One region of the Pseudomonas sp. LS_2 genome, then DNA from elsewhere that is predicted to be linked to it. Evidence: predicted binding sites of a transcription regulator. Region 1 holds the regulator's gene; the other holds the start of a gene.
What was found. The regulator FliA, encoded in region 1, starts transcription of late flagellar genes. The targets are predictions, from matches to a motif close to CTAAAGTTTNNNNNNNNNNNGCCGNTAA.
Positions count from the first base shown of each region.

Region 1 (4,324 bases):
AGTTCCGCATCGACCCGGCGCTCCCCTTTGCGCAGGATGTCGAACACGTTCTCTGCGATATGGCAGCACTCCACCAGCTCGTTGAGCTGGAGGAAGCCGGCGCCCCCTTTTACAGTGTGAAAACCGCGGAAGATCGCATTGAGCAGGTCGGCATCGTCGGGCCGGCTTTCCAGCTCGACCAGTTGCTCGGACAGTTGCTCAAGGATTTCGCCGGCTTCTACCAGGAAATCCTGGAGGATTTCTTCATCGGCGCCGAAGCTCATTAAACGTGCTCCCTAAAAACCCAGGCTGGACAGCAGATCGTCGACATCGTCCTGACTGGACACGACGTCTTCACGCTTATCGGCATGAATCTGCGGACCTTCACCCCGAGTCGGATGTTTTTCTTGATCTTTTTCAGCACGCAACTGCTGGTGGTCATGTTCGATACCGGCAAAGCGGTCGACTTGACTGGCCATGAGCACGAGCTTGAGCAGATTTTTTTCGACTTCGGTCACCAGCGCGGTGACGCGCTTGATGACCTGGCCGGTCAGGTCCTGATAGTCCTGAGCCAGCAAGATATCGTTGAGATGGCTGGCGACGTCGCGGTTGCCCTCGGCACTGCGCGCCAGGAAAACGTCGACGCGCTTGGCCAGCTCACGGAACTCCGGCGCTGCCACTTCCCGGCGCATGAAGCGCTGCCAGTCGGCCGACAGGGCCTGGGCCTCGCTCGCCAGGTCGTTGAGCACCGGGGTGCTCTGCTCGACCAGGTCCATGGTGCGATTGGCCGCGTTCTCGGTCAGCCGCACCACATAGGACAGGCGTTCGGTAGCGTCGGTGATCTGCGACACCTCCTCGGCCTGCGGCATGTGCGGGTCGATCTGGAAGTTGACGATGGCACTGTGCAGCTCACGGGTGAGCTTGCCGACTTCCTGGTACAGGCCACGGTCGCGGGTCTGGTTGAGCTGGTGGATCAGTTGCACCGCGTCGCCGAACTGGCCGCGCTCCAGGCTCTGCACCAGTTCTTCGGCATGCTTCTTGAGGGTCGACTCGAACTCCCCCAGAGAATCGTTCTTGGATTCCATAGCGCCCCCTGACGTGGCTCAGCCGTTGACGCGCTCGAAGATCTTCTCGATCTTTTCTTTCAGCGCCAAGGCAGTGAACGGCTTGACCACGTAGCCGTTGACGCCGGCCTGGGCCGCTTCGATGATCTGCTCGCGCTTGGCCTCAGCGGTCACCATCAGCACCGGCAGGTGCTTGAGGCGTTCGTCGGCGCGTACCGCGCGCAGCAGGTCGATGCCAGTCATGCCAGGCATGTTCCAGTCGGTCACGAGGAAGTCGAAGGGCTCGCTGTTGAGCATCGGCAGTGCCGTGTTGCCATCATCGGCCTCTTTGACGTTGGTGAAGCCCAGGTCACGCAACAGGTTCTTGATGATCCGCCGCATCGTCGAGAAGTCGTCAACGATGAGGATTTTCATATCTTTGTTCAATTAGACCTCCAAGCAGTCTTTAACGCGCTCGGCGCCGAGCGCGCGCTCAATCAATTCGGTACAACCTGCAACGACTGCAATGAAACCTTCGCTCAACGCGCCCGCCATTCCCCAAGGCGGCTGCGCAGGCGTGCCGCGCACTGGCTGTGCAACTGGCTGACCCGTGACTCGCTGACCCCCAGCACCTCACCGATCTCCTTGAGGTTCAGCTCCTCGTCGTAGTACAGCGACAGTACCAGGCGCTCGCGCTCCGGCAGGTTGGCAATCGCCTCTGCCAGGGCCGACTGGAAGCGCTCGTCTTCCAGATCACGCGAAGGTTCCAGCTGGCCGCTGGCACCGTCCTCGTGCAGCCCTTCATGTTCACCGTCCTGCAACAGGTCGTCGAAACTGAACAGGCGGCTGCCCAAGGTATCGTTCAAAATCCCGTAGTAATCATCGAGACTCAATTGGAGTTCGGCAGCAACCTCGTGATCTTTAGCGTCACGACCCGTTCTGGCCTCGACGCTGCGCATCGCGTCACTGACCATGCGCGTGTTGCGGTGCACCGAACGCGGCGCCCAATCGCCCTTGCGCACCTCGTCAAGCATCGCGCCGCGGATGCGGATGCCGGCATAGGTCTCGAAGCTGGCGCCCTTGCTGGCGTCGTATTTGTTGGCCACTTCCAGCAAACCGATCATGCCGGCCTGGATCAGGTCCTCGACCTGCACGTTGGCCGGCAGGCGCGCCAGCAGGTGGTAGGCGATACGCTTGACCAGCGGCGCATAGCGCTCGATCAGCTCGTACTGGGCATCCTTGGACGCCTTGCTGTACATCTTGAAACCGCTCGAACTCATAGCACCGGCCCTGCGCTGGTGGGTTGCACCAGGCGTTCGACGAAGAACTCAAGGTGACCGCGCGGATTGGCTGGCAGCGGCCAGCTGTCGACCTTCTGCGCGATGGCCTTGAAGGCCAGGGCGCACTTGGAACGCGGGAAGGCTTCGTACACTGCCCGCTGCTTCTGCACCGCCTTGCGCACGCATTCGTCGTATGGCACCGCGCCGACGTACTGCAGGGCCACGTCGAGGAAACGGTCGGTGACCTTGGTCAGCTTGGCGAACAGGTTGCGCCCTTCCTGCGGGCTTTGCGCCATGTTGGCCAGCACGCGGAAACGGTTCATGCCGTAGTCGCGGTTGAGCAGCTTGATCAGCGCGTAGGCGTCGGTGATCGAGGTGGGCTCGTCACATACCACCAGCAGCACTTCCTGGGCGGCGCGGACGAAACTGACCACTGAGTCACCAATACCCGCAGCGGTGTCGATCACCAGTACGTCGAGGTTGTCGCCGATCTCGCTGAAGGCTTGGATCAACCCGGCATGCTGGGCCGGAGCCAGGTGCACCATGCTCTGGGTGCCAGAGGCCGCCGGCACGATACGTACCCCGCCAGGGCCTTGCAGGAGTACATCGCGCAGCTCGCAACGGCCTTCGATGACGTCGGCCAGGGTGCGCTTGGGTGTCAGGCCCAGCAGCACGTCGACGTTGGCCAGGCCCAGGTCGGCATCCAGCAACATGACCCGGCGGCCGAGTTCGGCCAATGCCAGGGACAGGTTCACTGAAACGTTGGTCTTGCCGACGCCACCTTTGCCACCGGTCACGGCGATCACCTGTACGGGATGCATGCTACCCATTTCTGTTCTTTACCTTGTTTCGCGTGGAACCAGTCCACTTGAAGGGTCTTGCCCGGTACCTAGGGTCGGTAGTGAAACCGCCTGCGCGATGATCCTGCTGCGTTGAAAGCAGGACCTCCGCTCGGCGACTTTTCGTACACACCCTTCCGCCACTCATGGTTCAACCCGCACGCTTGCCGGGGTTGTGGTAGAGGTCAGCGAACATGTCGGCCATGGCTTCTTCGCTGGGGTCTTCCTGCAACTGCACGCTCACTGCCCGGCTTACCAGCTGGTGCTTGCGCGGCAGCTGCAGGTCGTCAGGGATGCGTGGTCCATCGGTCAGGTAGGCAACCGGCAGTTGATGACTGATGGCCAGACTCAGCACTTCGCCGAGGCTGCCCGTTTCGTCGAGTTTGGTCAGGATGCAACCGGCCAGCCCGCAGCGCTTGTAGCTGTGGTAGGCAGCGGTGAGCACCTGCTTCTGGCTGGTGGTGGCCAGTACCAGGTAGTTCTTGGCGGCGATGCCGCGGCTGGCGAGGCTCTCCAGCTGCATGCGCAGGGCCGGGTCGCTGGCTTGCAGGCCGGCGGTGTCGATCAGCACCACGCGCTTGCGCAGCAGCGGCTCCAGGGCTTGGCCGAGGGACTCGCCGGGGTCGACGTAGGTCACCGGAACGTTGAGGATCCGCCCCAGGGTCTTGAGCTGTTCCTGGGCGCCGATGCGGAAGCTGTCCATGCTCACCAGGGCGATGTTCTGTGCGCCGTACTTAAGCACATAGCGCGCCGCCAGCTTGGCCAGGGTCGTGGTCTTGCCCATGCCGGCCGGGCCGACCATGGCGATCACCCCGCCCTCCTCGATCGGCTCTACCTCAGGCACGTCGAGCATGCGCGCCAAGTGTGCCAGCAGCATGCGCCAAGCCTGGCGCGGCTCCTCGATGCCGGCGGTCATGTCGAGCAGTTCACGGGCGATGGGCCCGGACAGGCCAATACGTTGCAGGCGGCGCCACAGGTTGGCCTGTTGCGGCTGACTGCCTTGCAGCTGGCTCCAGGCCAGCGAGCCGAGCTGCACTTCGAGCAGTTCGCGCAGGCCGGAGAGCTCCGAACGCATGGCGTCGAACAGGCGCGGATCGACCGGCGCAGGCGTCGGCGCCTTGACGGCGGCCGGCGGCAACTCCACATGGGGTTCGATCAGCGGCTCCGAGGCGGTCAGCGAAAG
Region 1 covers NZ_JAVAYC010000024.1:7,020-11,343, reverse strand. Annotated here, with positions in the region: gene RAC97_RS19200 (chemotaxis protein CheA) at 1-263, opposite strand, end outside; gene RAC97_RS19195 (protein phosphatase CheZ) at 276-1,064, opposite strand; gene RAC97_RS19190 (chemotaxis response regulator CheY) at 1,083-1,457, opposite strand; gene fliA (RNA polymerase sigma factor FliA) at 1,562-2,302, opposite strand; gene fleN (flagellar synthesis regulator FleN) at 2,299-3,132, opposite strand; gene flhF (flagellar biosynthesis protein FlhF) at 3,293-4,324, opposite strand, start outside.

Region 2 (4,324 bases), on a different contig from region 1:
GCAGGTGCAGGCTCACTGGGCCGCCGACGTTGTCGGGCACTTCGGTGGACAGCTTGTCGGCCGGCCAGGCCTGGATACCGCCATTGAGGTAGTGGTACTTGCCGTGGCCGATCACATCGAGCAGCCAGATGAAGCGCCCGGCCCAGCCGCCGCCTTCGTCGTCATACACCACGTAGACAGCATCGTCGCGATGGCCGAGTTCGCCGAACAGCTTTTCCAGGTCGGCACGCGCCGGCAGCAGGCCTGGCGCAGGCGGCTGGCCAAGCTGGGTGCGCTTCGGGTCGACGAAACGGGCGCCGGGGATGTGCCCGCTGACGTAGCGGTTGGCGCTGGTCAGGTCTACCAGGATCAGCGAGGGCGAGCCCAGGCGTGGCAGCAGGTCGGCGGCTTCGATCACCAGGGGCAAGCCGGAAAAATCAGTCATCCACGGTCTCCAAGGTGGAACGGAGGGGCGATTGTAGCGCAAGGCTCAGGCATTGCGGTTGGCGAAGGTGGCCAGGGCCCGCTCAATGCATTGGGCGGTCTTGCCGAAGCCCTGCACGCTGACGTCGGCCAGCGGCCTGCCGTCCTGGTCGGCAATCGCCAGCATCAATACTTGCTCGCCCACTGCCAGCGAACGCATCAGCAGGTGCTCGCCATTGAACAGCGTGCGCAGCGGCGCGGGCAACAGGGCGGCGAACTGGGCGTGGTTCTCTGGGGTCAGGCGCAGTTGCCCGGTCTTGCTGACCAGGCGCTGCAAGAGCTTGCTCTCGGCAAGCGGCAGTACCAGGGCGGCGGCTTCACGTGGCACGCCGGTGGTTTGTTGTACGCGCAGGCAGTCCTGCTGGCGGTCGACCATCAACAGCATGATACGGGTCAGGCCGCAGGCTTGCAGGGCCATGCGCGCCTGGGTTGCCAGGTGCACCGCATTGCTGAACGGGCTGGGCTGGGCCAGCAGTTCGCCGCACAGTGCCCGCCAGCGCTCCAGGTCGTGCGGCGGTGGCGGCGGCGGGGTGAGCATGTCGGGGTGCGGGCGGCGCTGGTTCCACGGCCAGATAAGCGCTTCGGCGGGGTGGAACAAGGCGTGCCGTGCGTGGTGGCGGGCGCTGGCGGCGGCCTGTTGGTGCACCTGCTGCTGCACGTCATCCAGCGAGGTTTGCAGGTACAACGCAGTGAGCAACTGCCAGCGCAGCAGGTGCGGGTTGTCCCAGCCTACCTGGGCCGACAGCGCCAAGCCGTTGGCCAGCAGCACGGTGTTGGGTGGCTGGTTGAACCAGCGGCGCAGGGCCGGTGCTTCGTCCAGCAGGTGTTGCTGGGTGAGGGCATCCTGTTCGCGGGCGATCAGCAGTACCTGGGCCAGTTGCTCGCGTTCTTCGAGCAGCAGGCGGTAGCCCTGGGTCACCCAGCCGGGCAGGCGCCAGTGCTCTGCAACAACCTGGCACAACTGCATGACGCGCACGCCGAACAGTTCGTGCTCCACCTGCGCCGCTTCTTCGCCCTTGTGGATGACCCGCAGTTCCCAGGCATCGAGCAGTTTGGGGTAGGCCAGGGCCATGGCCCAGAGCGGGGAGAGGAACAGCAGGCTGCCCCAGTGGATTTCCTGCCAGAGACGCGCCAGGCGGCTGGCGAACAGGCCGTTGGCCTGTTGCGTGGCATGCTGGCTGATCAGCAGGAACTGGCGCAGTACCGGCGGGAAATCGTCCCCGGGCATTACCGGCAGACGTCCGAGCATCTCGGCGATGCGCGTCAGGCCCAGGCGGTTGAGGGCCACTTCCAGGCTCTCGGCGGGTTGGGCCTGGCTGGCGTTGGCCGGGTGGTTGGCCTCGCGCATCACGCACAACACCAGCGACGGGCTGTCCTGCATCAGCTCGGCGATGTCGCGCAGGGAGCTGCGGCTGTCCCTGATGGCCGCCATGACGCTGTCGTAGCTTTCCTTGGGAACCGGTACGCGAACACCGTCGAGCAGCTTTACCCAGGCATCGAGGGAGGAGGGTGTCTGAGCGGGTAGCTTGGTTTCAATTGGCATTTTGACATCAGTCCAAACTGGCTTTTCGCGATTCGTGGCTATAGTCTGGCGCAGTTCTGCCGATAAGTAGAAGAAGTGTTTGACAGCTTCCGCACCCCGACCCCGACCACGACAGCAAGTGCTTTGAACCTATGGCTAAAATTATCGGCATCATCGTCGTATTCGCGAGCGTGCTCGGCGGATATGTGCTCTCCCACGGCAAGATCGCGGCACTGATCCAGCCCTACGAAGTTCTGATCATCGGCGGTGCGGCCTTCGGTGCATTCCTTCAGGCGAACCCTGGATACATGACCATGCATGTATTCAAGAAGTCCCTGAAGATGTTCGGCACCCGCTTCACGCACACCTTCTATCTGGAAGTGCTGGGCCTGATCTACGAGATCCTCAACAAGAGCCGTCGCGAAGGCATGATGGCCATCGAGGGGGATATCGAAGACCCCGCGGCCAGCCCGATCTTCGCCAAGTACCCTGCGGTGATCGGCGACGAGCGCATGACGGCGTTCGTCTGCGACTACCTGCGCATCATGTCCACCGGCAACATGGCGCCCCACGAGCTGGAAGGCCTGTTCGACATGGAACTGATGAGCCTCAAGGAAGAGCTCGAGCACCCATCCCACGCCGTGACCGCCGTGTCCGACGCCCTGCCGGGCTTCGGTATCGTGGCGGCGGTATTGGGTATCGTGATCACCATGGCCTCGCTGGGCGAGGGCGACCAGAAGTCCATCGGCCTGCACGTCGGCGCTGCACTGGTGGGTACCTTCCTCGGTATTCTTGCGGCCTACGGTTTCTTCGGCCCGCTGTCCACCTCGCTGCGCCACGATGCCAAGGAAGAGCTGAACGTCTACGAGGCGATCAAGGCCTCGCTGGTGGCGTCGGCTTCCGGCATGCCGCCATCGCTGGCCGTGGAGTTCGGGCGCAAGGTGCTGTACCCGGCGCACCGCCCCAGCTTCGCCGAACTGGAACAAGCGGTTCGCGGTCGCTAAGCCATGGAGAACAATCAGCCCATCATCGTCAAGCGCGTCAAGCGCTATGGCGACGGCCACCACGGCGGTTCCTGGAAGATCGCCTTTGCCGACTTCGCCACGGCGATGATGGCGTTCTTCCTCGTGCTGTGGCTGCTTTCCACCGCCACGCCCGAGCAGAAGATCGCCATTGCCGGCTACTTCAAGGACCCGATCGGCTTCACGGAAAGTGGCACGCCCTATGTCATCGACCTGGGCGGCTCGCCTGAGCTGGCGCCGGAAAAGACCATCAACCCGGAAGAAAAGGCCGAGCCCACCCCTGACACCAGCATCCAGCTGGACAAGGACCGGATCGAGAACATGGCCGAGCAGGTCGAGCAGGAGCGCTTGAACCTGCTGCTGCAAGAGTTGCAGAACAAGGTCGAGGAAAACCCTGAGCTGCAGAAGTTCAAGGACCAGATCCTGTTCGAGATTACCCAGGACGGCCTGCGCATCCAGATCATGGATGCCGAGAACCGACCCATGTTCGACCTGGGCAGTGCGCGCTTGAAACCCTATTTCGAAGACATCCTGCTGGCCATGGCCGACACCATCAAGGCGGTGCCGAACAAGATCAGCGTCAGTGGCCATACCGATGCCAAGCCTTACTCCGGCACCGGCGACTACGGCAACTGGGAGCTGTCGGCCAACCGCGCCAACGCCGCGCGCCGTGCGCTGGTCGCTGGTGGCTACCCGGACGGGCAGGTGGCGCGGGTAGTGGGTTATGCCTCGTCGTCGCTGTTCGACCGCGAGAACCCGCTCAACCCGGTGAACCGTCGTATCGATATCATCGTCCTGACCAAGAAGGCCCAGCGCGATATCGAAGGCGAGCAGGGCGCGCCCGAAGCACCGGCCAACCCGGCGGCGCCCGTCGATGCGCCACCCGGCGCGTCAACGGCGCCGACCGACGGTTCGCAGCCGATGCAGCCGCGTGAGCTGCGCCAGAAGCTGAACATCTTCGAAGAGGGTGTCTTGAAGATGGACGAGCCCAAGGAAAACTGAGGCCATACCCTGTAGGAGCGGGCTTGTCCGCGAACCAGGCACTGCGGTGCATGGCACCGGCCTTGCCGGTGGTCGCGGACAAGCCCGCTCCTGAAGGGATCGCACTCGTCAGTAGGTGTCTTGCGTCAGGCTCGCCACGATCGAGCGATAGCTGTGCATCCGCTGTGCCGATACCCGCCCTTCATCCAACGCCTTGAGCAGCGCACAACCCGGCTCGCGATCATGCTTGCAGTCGCGAAAACGACAGGTGCCGAGCAGGTCGCGGAACTCGACGAACCCCGCCTCCACGTCGTCGCGGCTGACATGCGCCAAGCCG
Region 2 covers NZ_JAVAYC010000001.1:299,583-303,906, forward strand. Annotated here, with positions in the region: gene RAC97_RS01335 (rhodanese-like domain-containing protein) at 1-424, opposite strand, end outside; gene RAC97_RS01340 (HDOD domain-containing protein) at 470-2,005, opposite strand; gene motA (flagellar motor stator protein MotA) at 2,137-2,988, shown strand; gene motB (flagellar motor protein MotB) at 2,992-4,008, shown strand; gene rsgA (small ribosomal subunit biogenesis GTPase RsgA) at 4,117-4,324, opposite strand, start outside.
Region 2: motA (flagellar motor stator protein MotA) is a predicted target of FliA. The motif match lies at 2,044-2,071, and genes of this name have one in related genera.